Regions from separate parts of the Peribacillus sp. FSL P2-0133 genome, predicted to be linked through region 2. Evidence: riboswitches for the same ligand, from Rfam matches in the RefSeq annotation. Region 2 holds a riboswitch; each other region holds the start of a gene.
The links. A riboswitch is a leader RNA that binds a small molecule or an ion and turns the genes downstream of it on or off. The one in region 2 is predicted to bind preQ1.
Positions count from the first base shown of each region.

Region 1: it holds a riboswitch for preQ1, as region 2 does, so the genes downstream of both, queC (7-cyano-7-deazaguanine synthase QueC) here and MKY17_RS02435 (QueT transporter family protein) in region 2, are expected to answer to the same signal.
Region 3: it holds a riboswitch for preQ1, as region 2 does, so the genes downstream of both, MKY17_RS21240 (VUT family protein) here and MKY17_RS02435 (QueT transporter family protein) in region 2, are expected to answer to the same signal.

Region 1 is NZ_CP150254.1:4,426,820-4,431,071, forward strand. It holds gene queE (7-carboxy-7-deazaguanine synthase QueE) at 1-384, opposite strand, end outside; gene queD (6-carboxytetrahydropterin synthase QueD) at 377-847, opposite strand; gene queC (7-cyano-7-deazaguanine synthase QueC) at 847-1,512, opposite strand; PreQ1 riboswitch class I at 1,568-1,610, opposite strand; gene MKY17_RS21290 (methyl-accepting chemotaxis protein) at 1,796-3,475, shown strand; gene MKY17_RS21295 (hypothetical protein) at 3,924-4,139, shown strand.
Region 2 is NZ_CP150254.1:495,567-499,818, reverse strand. It holds gene MKY17_RS02445 (hypothetical protein) at 45-857, opposite strand; gene MKY17_RS02440 (YbaK/EbsC family protein) at 989-1,510, opposite strand; PreQ1 riboswitch class I at 1,681-1,725, shown strand; gene MKY17_RS02435 (QueT transporter family protein) at 1,732-2,217, shown strand; gene MKY17_RS02430 (VTT domain-containing protein) at 2,339-2,995, shown strand; gene MKY17_RS02425 (PAS domain-containing sensor histidine kinase) at 3,110-4,252, shown strand, end outside.
Region 3 is NZ_CP150254.1:4,419,844-4,424,095, forward strand. It holds gene MKY17_RS21230 (PadR family transcriptional regulator) at 1-139, shown strand, start outside; gene MKY17_RS21235 (hypothetical protein) at 1,724-1,873, opposite strand; gene MKY17_RS21240 (VUT family protein) at 1,894-2,436, opposite strand; PreQ1 riboswitch class I at 2,487-2,529, opposite strand; gene MKY17_RS21245 (SRPBCC family protein) at 2,717-3,190, shown strand; gene MKY17_RS21250 (SRPBCC family protein) at 3,238-3,678, shown strand; gene MKY17_RS21255 (HD domain-containing protein) at 3,936-4,252, opposite strand, start outside.

The DNA of each region.
Region 1 (4,252 bases), 1.9 Mb from region 2:
CTTAGGTGAAATCGTCAGTTCATCAATATCGAGAAACCAATCCTGCCATCGGCTCCCTTGTGTTTCGACACCTATCTTCATTTTATTTTCATGTAAGATCGCTATCAAGCCGTTTAGGTTTTTCAGCAGAGCCGGGTTTCCGCCTGATATCGTCACGAAGGAAAAACCAGAACCCCCAATTCGCTTCAGCTCATCCCATATTTCTCTAGCAGTCATCTGGACGGTATCTTCCTTACCGGTGCCATCCCAAGTAAATGCGGAATCACACCAGGCACATGAATAATCGCAGCCAGCCGTCCGAACGAACATGGTTTTTTGACCAATGACCATTCCCTCACCTTGGATGGTCGGTCCGAAGATTTCCATAACCGGGAGTTTACTCACTTTCCATCCACTCCCGTCTGGCTTCGGCATAGCTTGTCGGCGTTTCGTATAGTCGAACAAATTCGACTCTAGCACCCTCATATTCTTTCAATGAAAGGGCTTCGGCCATTTTTTCATAAATCCAGACAACCATATTTTCAGCTGTTGTATTCATGAGCGGCAGGGTTTCATTCAAATAACGATGATCCAGGTGGATTTCAATTTCATTTTTCCATATATCCTTGATGTCCCCGAAATCTATCATCAAACCGCGTGAATCCGTATACCCGCTCAATCCGAAAATGACCTTATATGTGTGGCCATGCAGGTTCTTGCATTTTCCTTCATAGTCATGCAGATGGTGCGCCGCGTCAAAGGTGAATTCCTTACTCACGAGAACCCTCTTGTTTGTATACTTCAATTGGCTGCGCTGAATATCTTCATCTATTTTTTGGAGTTTATCCACTATAGTAAAACCGTACATCATGAAAGCACCTTCCGTCTGCTTACATAATCATCCAGTCCTTTTTTCCGCAGATTACATGCCGGACAATCTCCACAGCCGTCGGAGATGATCCCGTTATAGCAAGTCAGGGTCTTTTCGCGGACAAAGTCGAATGCACCAAGCTGATCCGCAAGCTCCCATGTTTCTTCTTTATTAAGCCACATAAGCGGCGTATCAATCACGAATGACTGGTCCATCGACAAGTTCAAGGTCACATTCAACGATTTAATGAATACATCGCGGCAGTCAGGATATCCGCTGAAATCCGTTTCACAAACACCGGTGACAATATGTTTAGCGCCAATCTGACTCGCCAGCACTCCGGCAAACGAAAGGAACAGCAAATTCCTCCCTGGTACGAACGTCGACGGCAATTCCCCTTCTTCTCCATCCGCCACTGCAATATCACTTCTCGTCAATGCATTCGGTGCCAGCTGGTTCAGCAGCGACATGTCAAGGATATGATGGTTCACGCCCAATTCCTTGGCAATGTTTTGAGCGCATTCGATTTCCAAGCTATGCCGCTGATTATAATCGAACGTCACGGCTTCCACTTCCTCAAATCTCTCCAATGCCCAGAACAGGCACGTCGTACTGTCCTGACCTCCGCTAAACACAACCACTGCCTTTTCTTTCTTCTTCATTTCTATAAAACTCCTTTTTACGGAAAAAAACAGCACCCTAAGAATAGAGCACTGTTTCTCCTTAGTTTTTTTGAGAGGGTAGCTAGAACCTCTTCCGCCTTAACGCGGAATATTATATTTTTCCAAGTCAATAGTAACTTGAAAACGATAATAAATCAAGATGATTATATTTAGTGAATATTAGATCTGATGGAAAATTTGGTTATCTTTTCATTGCTTAAATATCCCATTATCCGTCCGATAAAATAGTATGAATAAAATATCGATAAAGGGGTCCATTAATTTGAAAAGCATTAAAGGAAAGATATTGGTGGCATTTTCACTCATCATATCTTTATGTGTCATCTTAGGAGCATACAACATTTACAGCAGCAACAAGTCTCTGGTATATTCCCAGGATATCATCGAAAAGGAACTTCCGCTTCTTATCCAAGATGAAAAACTGCAATATAATCTAGCACAAAGAACCGCATTCGCCCGAGCCTATATTCTATATGGTGACGAGAGTTATAAAGAAAGGTTCTTACAATATACCGAAGACAGCAAGGTCCTCCAGGAGGATCTCCTCGCTTTAAGCGATTCTGATAATGCGAAGGAATTGATCGAGAAAAGCGTGGATTGGAGGACCATGATTGTAGACCGGGTATTTCCACAATATGAAAAGGGAAATGAAGAACGCGCGAAAGAGATACTCAAAAATGAAGTGGCACCAATCAGCAATGAAGTAATGGAGGGTTTCAAAGAGCTTGCTTCTGAACGCGAGGAATTGATTGTCACTTCTGGTGAAACCGTCATCGCAAGCGGGAAATCGGTTAAGACGACAAGTATCATCATATCCATTGCGGCAGTCCTTATCGGCCTTCTGCTGGCGCTTGTGACTGCCAACCTCATTACCACCCCCCTCCTTAAAATCAGGGACAGGATGAAAATGGTGGCTGAAGGAGAGCTGAATCATGAGCCCCTGGAGCAAAAGTCATATGATGAAATGGGCGAATTAACGGTATCCGCCAACCAAATGCAGAAAAACCTTCGTGATACGATTGAAAAAATGCTCGTTGTGTCCGAATCCGTTTCCAACCAAAGTGAGGATCTGACTCAATCAGCAAATGAAGTGCAGCAGGGCAGCAAACAAATAGCGACTACAATGTATGAACTTTCGGAAGGTTCGGAGTCACAAGCCAACCGGGCATCTGAAATGGTTCGGATGATGGATGATTTCACCGGTAGGATCGAGTTGGCCTTCCTAGAAGGAGTGGATGTAGCTAAAAGTTCAACCGAAATCCTTTCCTTGACCAAGGAGGGCACCACTTTAATGCGCAGCTCAGTCCAACAGATGCAATGTATTGATGGGATTGTAAAAAATGCCGTAGATCAAGTGAAAGGGCTGGATTCTCAATCGCAGCAAATTTCACAGCTTGTGCAGGTCATCAAGGATATATCCAATCAAACCAATCTATTGGCGCTGAATGCTGCCATAGAAGCCGCTCGTGCTGGTGAACATGGCAAGGGCTTTGCCGTCGTCGCCGATGAAGTGCGGAAACTCGCTGAAGAGGTCACACACTCCGTTGGGGATATCACCAATATTGTCTCCGCCATTCAAACGGATTCAAAAACAGTCGTCCACTCCCTGGAAGATGGTTATACACAAGTGGATGAAGGCACGAAACAGATCACGCTCACAGGCCAAACCTTTGAAACAATCAATCACTCTGTCGGGAATATGGAAATGAAAATACAGCATATAACAGACGAATTGAACTATATCTCCACAAATAGCAAAAATATCAATCAGGCTATCGAAGATATCGCAGCGGTTTCTGAAGAGTCCGCGGCTGGAATCGAACAAGTCTCCGCCTCTGCTCAGCAATCCAGCTCTTCAATGGATGAAATCACGCATCATGCCAGTGAACTTGCATCTTCGGCAGAACTGCTGACTGAACAGGTTAAGAAATTCCAATTATGACACTAGCAATTTCCCGTCACATGAATGCGGGAAATTGCTTTTCCTTCCCATTATATAGGTTGTTTCATTTTCGTATATTCGGGGAATAAATAACTATACACAATAATAAATCATTAAAAAGCAAATCTATCAAAAGCGGCTGGAAGTGAATGTTTTCCTTTATTTTCAGAATATTTAGTGTATAATTAATTAAAGGAATATTTTAACTTAAATATCCATCACTTCCAATAACCGCTACTGCAAATCCCGACATTTCCTTTCAACACCATGCACGGGCACTTCTACTCAGTAATGATCCATTGCATGCTTTCTCTCGAATCTAACCGTTCACAACTTTATTCACACAAAGACACGATTTCTACTCCAAATCTGTAAAAAAAGGTTAAATTTCACTAATGATATGTTACTATTAAACTAAGACCTTTTAACCCCATAAGGAGGAATTCATATGAAACGTTTTTTCAAATTCATAACAGATTTTAACGAAAGAAAAGCACTGGAACGGGAAACCGAAGAATTCTTTCGCAAAGAATACGAAAATTATATGAAGATGAATCCTGACAATCAAAGAAAAAGAAGGAGATTAGCTCCTAGATTTTATGTGATTGATGGCGGTAAAAAGGGCTCCAACCTTGAGATTTCTGACAGAAAGAAATCCAGTTAACCAGATTCCTTCCATAATCAGCTACCAATGATGCAGCTCAAGACCCACGAACGTTAAATCTCCATGATAAACGGAGATTCGTGACCATTCCATTCATTAACAATATATAAGCC
Region 2 (4,252 bases):
CTGTTTGGATGCGTTAAAAAAGAACCAGCATGATTAGCCGGATCTTATTTTTCATACTGATAAGATTCAGAGATTTCGAGCAGTCGGCCACAGGACTCGACAACCTCGATGATTTCCATCCATGACATGTCCAGACCCAATTCATTAGCATGGGAAATCTTATCCCGTAACTTCCGGATGGCATTCGCATCCTTCTTCCCTTTACTTTTCGAAGGGATTTGGAAGAAGCGCCTCAAATCTCTATCTTTATGTATGATATCGAATTTATCACTGATTTGCAGGCACTCTATTATATTGATATCCTCGTTTTTATCGATTCTCCTTCTATATAATTCGGTTGCCTTTTCTAAACGGTCTTCGCTGATCATTGGATACCAGCTGCCATCGCCGAATCTATCCTGGATGATATCGCTCATCCTCATTTCCAATAAAGTAATGTATCCGAATATCAGCATCCTGATCGGAGGCTTTTGAAGGTCGGCATGGGTAATCAACTTTTTAATCGAATTATTCTCTAATACGAACACCCTTGTTTTATTCTTGAAAATCTGGAGAAGCTGGATCAAAGGGGTTGAATCCGAAACCATTTCCCTTGGTGAAAAGTTTCTCAAATATTCAGAGATGCTTCCTTCACCGAGTTCCTCCCTTTCGATATACCCGATGATTTCCCCCTGATCTTGCACTGCCAATATATCAAAATTCTTTTTTTCCAATGCTTTATGGATATCCACCGCCAGATCGTTTTTATGGCAAAACTCAAGCTCCTGGGCAATGCTCTTAACCGTTATATTCTCTTCATAAAGAGTTTTAAGACTAAGATAGCTGTTATTGCTTTTTCTTTTGCTTTCATTTAACATCTTTCAACCTCCGCTCAGGAACACTTTCTGCCCGATTTTCCGCTTAAATCATAGAAAATGTATGCGGTCGCCACTAAAATAAAGTCCACCATAGTGGACTCAATTCCATTCATGTGGATTTTTTGAAACCATCAAAGGCCATCAACTGCATTGCCTACCGCCGTTTCCTCATTCCCTTTCTCTTCCCAACCTTTGCAAACATCCACCCAATCCTCCGCGCCTGAATATTCAAACAACTCAGCGAGTTTAAGTTCTATTGCAGAGTTCGCACTGCCGCATGCCGGGAACAATGACTCAAAGCGTTTCATCGATACATCAAGAAAAACAGCTAGATCATTTGCCAGACCAAACGGGCAAACTCCTCCGATCGCATGGCCGGTCTGTGCAAGCACTTCTTCAGGTGAAAGCATTCGTGCCTTGAAACCGAACGTCTGACGAAATTTCTTATTATCCACTTTCGCGTCCCCTGCGGCAACAACCAAAATGGCTTTTTCACCTTCCCCCTTAAAGGAAAGAGTCTTAGCAATCCGCGCTGGGATAACACCGATGGTTTCCGCTGCTTCAATCACCGTAGCACTCGATGTTTCGAACTCCATTACATCGCCTTCCCGATCCCATTGTTTAAAATGGCTTTTGACACTCTCGATCGACATACTATATTCACTCCTTTGAAGTACATATTGAAATAATATCATCCTTCATTGCAATAAATCAAAATCCAATTGAGCTACTTCCCGTGCTTGGAAACTTATAAATTAAAACCATTCTTTACAAATTGACGAAATAAGCTTACATGGGATACTATTAAACATCGGGCAAACGCCTAAACGTGGTTCGTAACCATCCCACGATAAAAAACTAGGGAGAGAGTAAAATGAATGTTCGTACACTCGTGATAAGCGGGTTATTGGCTGCCTTGTATGTGGCGGTCTCATTGGTGTTCCAACCAATATCATTTCAGATGTTCCAATTTCGTGTACCGGAAATATTGAATCATCTGATTGTATTCAATAAAAAGTATATCTACGGTATCGTCGGCGGAGTCTTCATATCGAATCTGCTATTTTCGCCGATGGTGCCATATGACTTGATTTTCGGGGTGGGGCAATCTCTGCTCGCCTTATTGCTTGTCATTTTTGTTTCTCGGTTCATAAAAGGCATTAAAGGACGGATGATCGCCACGATTATCTTTTTCACTTTCACAATGTTTTTAATTGCAATTGAACTGAACCTTGCCCTGGGGTTCCCATTCTGGTTAAGCTGGATGACCACGGCTGTCGGTGAATTCGTTGTCCTCTTGATTGGAGCGCCAATCATTTATGGAATGAACAAAAGAATTCAGTTTGAAAAGTGGCTTTAATGGAATCTTCTCGTCGCGAACCCACTATAATGAAAAGAGCTGTCTGCATGATGCGGCAGCTCTTTTTTTTCACCAATGAACTCGAAAATGATAAACTACTAGTAAGAATGGTGGTGGCCCTTTGAAAAAAGTCCTGACCATAATCGGTCTATTGGTAATTGCAATATTTATTTTTTCTAATGCAGAGTTATTCACTTTGGTTTGGAAAAGTGATCTAGATTCTGTTATTGGCATTTTGAAGGAAAACCTTTTGCTTACATTTATTGTGACATTCGTATTAATGTTTGTACAAAATTCTTTTACAATCATTCCCTTGATTTTGCTCCTGACTATCAATGTCACGATATTCGGATTCATATATGGATATCTATGGAGTTGGTTTACAAGCGTTGTTGCCTCAGGTTTCATTTTTTATGCAGCAAGAAACTGGTTTCAGGAGTTTCTCTTAAAGAAGATTGGCGAAAAGTGGCAAGAATCTGTTGTGGAGCATGGCTTCATGTACGTTTTTACAGGCAGGATTTTCCCTCTGATCCCAACAAGCTTAATTAACTTGGTAGCTGGAGTCAGCACCGTCACTTTCAAGGATTTTTTATTAGCGACGTCACTTGGCAACCTTATATACTTTTTCTTCCTTTCGCTCATTCCATATGGACTGCTATCTGTTGAAATGAACCAATATACGCTAGCAGCACTCGCACTCTTCTTCTTACTATTTTTCATTATCTATAAGCGTGCAAAAAAGAAAAAGAAACAAACCTTCTTCAGAAAAAACAGGTGACCACTTTGGCCCCTGTTTTTTATTTAGGATTCTGCATATATTTTTTTCCGATAGTTTGTTAAAATGTGTATGTAATTTTACCTTAGAAATGTCTTAAAATCAGGGAGAATCTCCATGTCCAAACGCTCCATCTTAGCAATATATATCCTATCCGGGATTCTTACACTAGTCGTGTTCGACTATTTTTTAACTACAAATATCCAAAACAAAGAGGTCTTCATTCAACTTCAAAGAGCGGAAGGATTTGTTTTCCTTTTATCAATAGGCTTGGTTTTATTTCTTTATTTAGCTAAAAGGGAAGAATTCAAGCAATTAAAAGAAGCGGAACAACGTCGGCGTACACTCATCAATTCAATGGTCGATTTCGTTAACTTCAAGGATGGTGATGGCCGTTGGCTTGAATCCAATACCTTCGGCCTTCAATTATTTCAATTGGAGCATGTAGACTATAAGGGAAAAAGAGACAGTGAGCTCGCAGAATACTCCGAATTTTATAAAGAGTCGTTGATTTACTGTGAAGTTTCCGATGAAGAAACGTGGGTAAAAGGGGAAATCACAAGGTGTGAGGAAATCGTCCCTCTTCCCGATGGCAATCACAAGACCTTTGATACGATCAAAGTTCCCCTGTTCAATGAGGATGGTTCACGAAAAGGCTTAGTAGTCATCGGCAGGGATATTTCTGAAAGAGTAGTCGCGGAGAATCAATTATTCGATAGTGAACAACGCTATAAATCATTGTTTGAACACAACCCTTATCCGATGCTGATGCTTGATTTAAACGGAATGATCACGACCGTAAATCCAAGGTTTGAAACGGTAACAGGCTTTCAACAAGAAGAAATACATGGAGCCTCATTCATTAATTTGAACTTCTCAGCAGAAGACGCGGAATTGATCCGTACATCTTGCCAATATGTCATGGAAAACCAAAAGGGGATAAAAAAAGGGAAAGATATAGAATTCCTGACGAAGTACGGGAAGTCCATCTTACTTTCTTGTTCGTTTGTCCCGATGATGGTTGGGGAGGATTTAGTCGGAATCATTACTTATGCTAAAGAAGTCACTCAAATTCGGGAAACCGAAGCACGCTTAAGAAGAACTGAAAAATTATCGATAGTCGGCGAACTTGCCGCAAGTGTGGCCCACGAGGTACGAAACCCTCTGACTTCTTTAAAAGGTTTCGTCCAGCTGCTTAAAAAGAACGACCATCCCTATGAACAATACTACACGATCATGTTAAGTGAATTGGACCGGATC
Region 3 (4,252 bases), 1.9 Mb from region 2:
AGGCCATTGGAAAGAGTCAGAATCAAGCCGCAGGAAATATTATCATGTCACCGAAAATGGACAAACCGAACTTGAACGGAAACGAGAATGCTTTTACTTCCTGGAAAAATTAGTCCAGAAAAGCGCAGAGCAATTCTAAACAAAATAAAAAGCTCCCTGCACCCATTATTGGAAATGTGCAGGAAGCTTTTTTTGCTGTTTACTCGTGAGTTTGGAGCGAATACTAGTGCAAAGAGTATTACTCATAGAATGTAGTAGTAAACTCATGAATTATGAGCGTTTACTCGAGAGTATGGGCTATTTACTTGTGAGTTTCGCACTTTTACTCGTGAGTTTCACACTTTTACTCGTGAGTTTTGCTGTTTTACTCGTAAATTGGTGCCGCACTCAGAATATCGCATCGTTTACTCGTGAGTTTTGCACTTTTACTCGTGAGTTTTGCTGTTTTACTCGTGAGTTTTGCTGTTTTACTCGTGAGTTTTGCACTTTTACTCGTGAGTTTGCGCTATTTACTCGTAAATTGGTGCCGCACTCATGATTTCGCACCGTTTACTCGTGAATTTCACACTTTTACTCGTGAGTTTGCGCTATTTACTCGTAAATTGGTGCCGCACTCAGAATATCGCACCGTTTACTTGTGAGTTTCGCACTTTTACTCGTGAATTTGCGCTATTTACTCGTAAATTGGTGCTGCACTCAGAATATCGCACCGTTTACTCGTGAAATTCACACTTTTACTCGTGAGTTTTGCTGTTTTACTCGTGAGTTTTGCACTTTTACTCGTGAGTTTTGCTGTTTTACTCGTAAATTGGTGCCGCACTCAGAATATCGCATCGTTTACTCGTGAGTTTTGCACTTTTACTCGTGAGTTTTGCACTTTTACTCGTGAGTTTTGCACTTTTACTCGTGAGTTTTGCTGTTTTACTCGTAAATTGGTGCTGTACTCAGAATATCGCATCGTTTACTCGTGAATTTCACACTTTTACTCGTGAGTTTTGCACTTTTACTCGTGAGTTTGCGCTATTTACTCGTAAATTGGTGCTGCACTAATGATTTCGCACCGTTTACTCGTGAGTTTCGCACTTTTACTTGTGAATTTTCTCTATTTACTCGTAAATTGGTGCTGTACTCAGAATATCGCACCGTTTACTCGTGAAATTCACACTTTTACTCGTGAGTTTTGCTGTTTTACTCGTGAGTTTTGCACTTTTACTCGTGAGTTTCGCACTTTTACTTGTGAATTTGCGCTATTTACTCGTGAGTCTCGCACTTTTACTCGTGAGTCTCGCACTTTTACTCGTGAGTCTCGCACTTTTACTCGTGAATTTCGCACTTTTACTTGTGAATTTTCTCTATTTACTCGTAAATTGGTGCTGTACTCAGAATATCGCACCGTTTACTCGTGAAATTCACACTTTTACTCGTGAGTTTTGCTGTTTTACTCGTGAGTTTTGCATTTTTACTCGTGAGTTTGCGCTATTTACTCGTAAATTGGTGCTGCACTAATGATTTCGCACCTTTTACTCGTGAGTTTAGCACTTTTACTCGTGAATTTCGCACTTTTACTCGTGAATTTCACACTTTTACTCGTGAGTTTTGCTGTTTTACTCGTGAGTTTCGCACTTTTACTTGTGAATTTTCTCTATTTACTCGTAAATTGGTGCTGTACTCAGAATATCGCACCTTTTACTCGTGAGTTACTCCATTCACGCAAAAAAAGGACCTAATTAGGTCCTTTTTTGTCTATTCCTTTATGCTTGCGATAATTGGCGCAGGAGAGCTTCATACATTCCCCTTGAACATGCGGGCCATATTTTTCACGAAAGGCCTCGAGGCAATAGCATTTATCTTGTTCTTTTTTGGTTCCATCCATCGAGTGCATCCCTCCTAGCTTTAACTGGAGACTACACGTTTCTCCAGTTCTACATTGATTCGTCCCAACAGTATGGCACCAATTGACTGAATGATCGTTTTAACGATGATTTGGCCGATGACCGCAGCTGGTACTGCTTCCCATGGCAATATATTGGCACCCAACGGACTTAGGCCAATCACGACAAATATCACCGAATCGAAAAATCCTCCAACGATTCCGCTGTAAAACACCCTCCAACTCATCGGGAGTTTTAAACGGGTATAAATTTCCGTATCCGCTGTTTCTGCGACCACGAACGATAATGCGGAAGCAAATACGATCAATAACGTATCCCCTAATAAGAATGATACACACGCAGATAAAATAAGTGCAGTGACGATACATATATAGGTCTTCGTGCGGCCGAATTTATTCTGGACCAGATCTCGAAAGATGAAGGTTCCCCCAATGAGCAATGTACCCATCGGAATGATGAACATGCCAAAATGCAATGGCGCAAAAGCTGCTGTAACCACATTCGCCGTGATGATGGATACTAAATACAATAAAATTCTTAACATTTCTTGATTCTCCTTATACAGAAAAAACAGCACCCTAAGAAAGAGCACTGTTCTCCTTAGTTTTTTTGAGAGGGTAGCTAGAACCTCTTCCGCCCGAGCGGATTATCATTTTCCTTATTTATCGTAGCTTGAAAGCGATTGGAAATCAAGAAGTTTCCATATGGCCGATTTTTGTCGCAGAAAACTGCTTGACCGGCTGTATATGAAAAGCCGACAATGATTGATAGAATAATGTTACGATCTTGATATGAGGTATAAAAACGCGAGGAGGAAAAAGATGATGAAAAAACCATCGTTTGTTCATGTTATTTATATCGCAACCCCACCAGAGAAGCTTTGGGAAGCCCTTACTAGCGGTGAAGTCACGAAGAAGTACCATTTTGGATGCCAAGTCCAGTCTGACTGGCAAGAAGGCTCAAGCGTTAAATATTTGCTGGAAGATGGGCGTATTACTGATCATGGTAAAGTACTCAAGTGTGAGCCGCTGCACCTGCTCTCGTTCACTTGGAACATGACAGGAGACGAAACACCTCGCGAGCAGCCTACTCGTGTCACTTTTATACTGCAGACTATGGATGATTCGACTGTGAAGTTAACGCTTAGGCATGAGGAGCTTTTGGAGACGGATTTCGTATATGATGATAATACCTTTGAAGGCTTGAATAATGGATGGCCAGCGATTCTAAGTAACCTGAAGAGCTTGCTTGAAACTGGACGGACCCTGCCGCCAATAACAGTAGATCGGAATAATTAAGTGGTAGTGGAAAACTATAAAGACACAAAGAAAGAGAGTTGATAGTGATGGATACGCAAATAATCACGAAATTTAAAATAGTCAAACCAACCAATGAAGTGTTTGAAGCCATAGTGGACCCAGAAAGAATCGGGAATTTCTGGTTCTCATCGAGTTCTGAAAGATGGGAACAAGGCAGGACGCTTACATTGAGATATAACGAATACGATGCTGAAGTGGTTATTAATGTATTGGAAGTAGAGGAAAATAGGAAAATCGTGTTCTCATGGGGAGGAAATGATCAAGAAACGATTGTTACAATTACACTAAAAGAGTTGGGTAAAATGAGTACAATTATTGAAGTGAACGAATCAGGTTTGAAAGAGGACGACCCCGAATTGATAAATAAAATGATAGGACAAAAGGAAGGTTGGGTTTATACATTAACATGTTTAAAGGGTTATTTAGAAAATGGGGTTAATACTTTGAGAGCATCAATAATTTTTTAATTCTTAAAAGGTGCTGGTTCAGATTAGAAAGATCACTAAAAATGCAGTTGGCCGTGCCTGACTCCCAGAACAATGGTACTTAAGATTTTTAAGCATGTTGTGTCCTATTGATAAGTCTTACCTATTTCCTAATTCTGCATTTGTTAATCAAGGTCAAAGAAAGCATACGGGAGGAGACTTTAAATGTTTCCGAGAAAAAACTCAAGGATGAATATCACCCTTGAGTTTTTTACTTTAGTTATGGTTTGACACGAAATTCAATCGGAAATCACTTTTAGATATATGCCCTTCGAAGCTTTTTTATAAGCTTCAATTCCCATTTTCTTGACTTTTTCTGATAAACTGGATGCTCTTAATAATTGGGTTCCTTGAATAACGGAAGGATCAATGAGGCGCACTTTGTTTTTCCTATGTATGTCGTATACCAATTGATTTTCTATCACCTTTACGTTACCATGGATCCGTTTTAAAAGATTTTGCACCTCATGGTCATCAGCGGAGCTTAACAAGGACATGACTTCTTCATCTGTACCGAGTAAGTCATCAAGGCTGATCAGGTTTTTAGCCAAAGCCA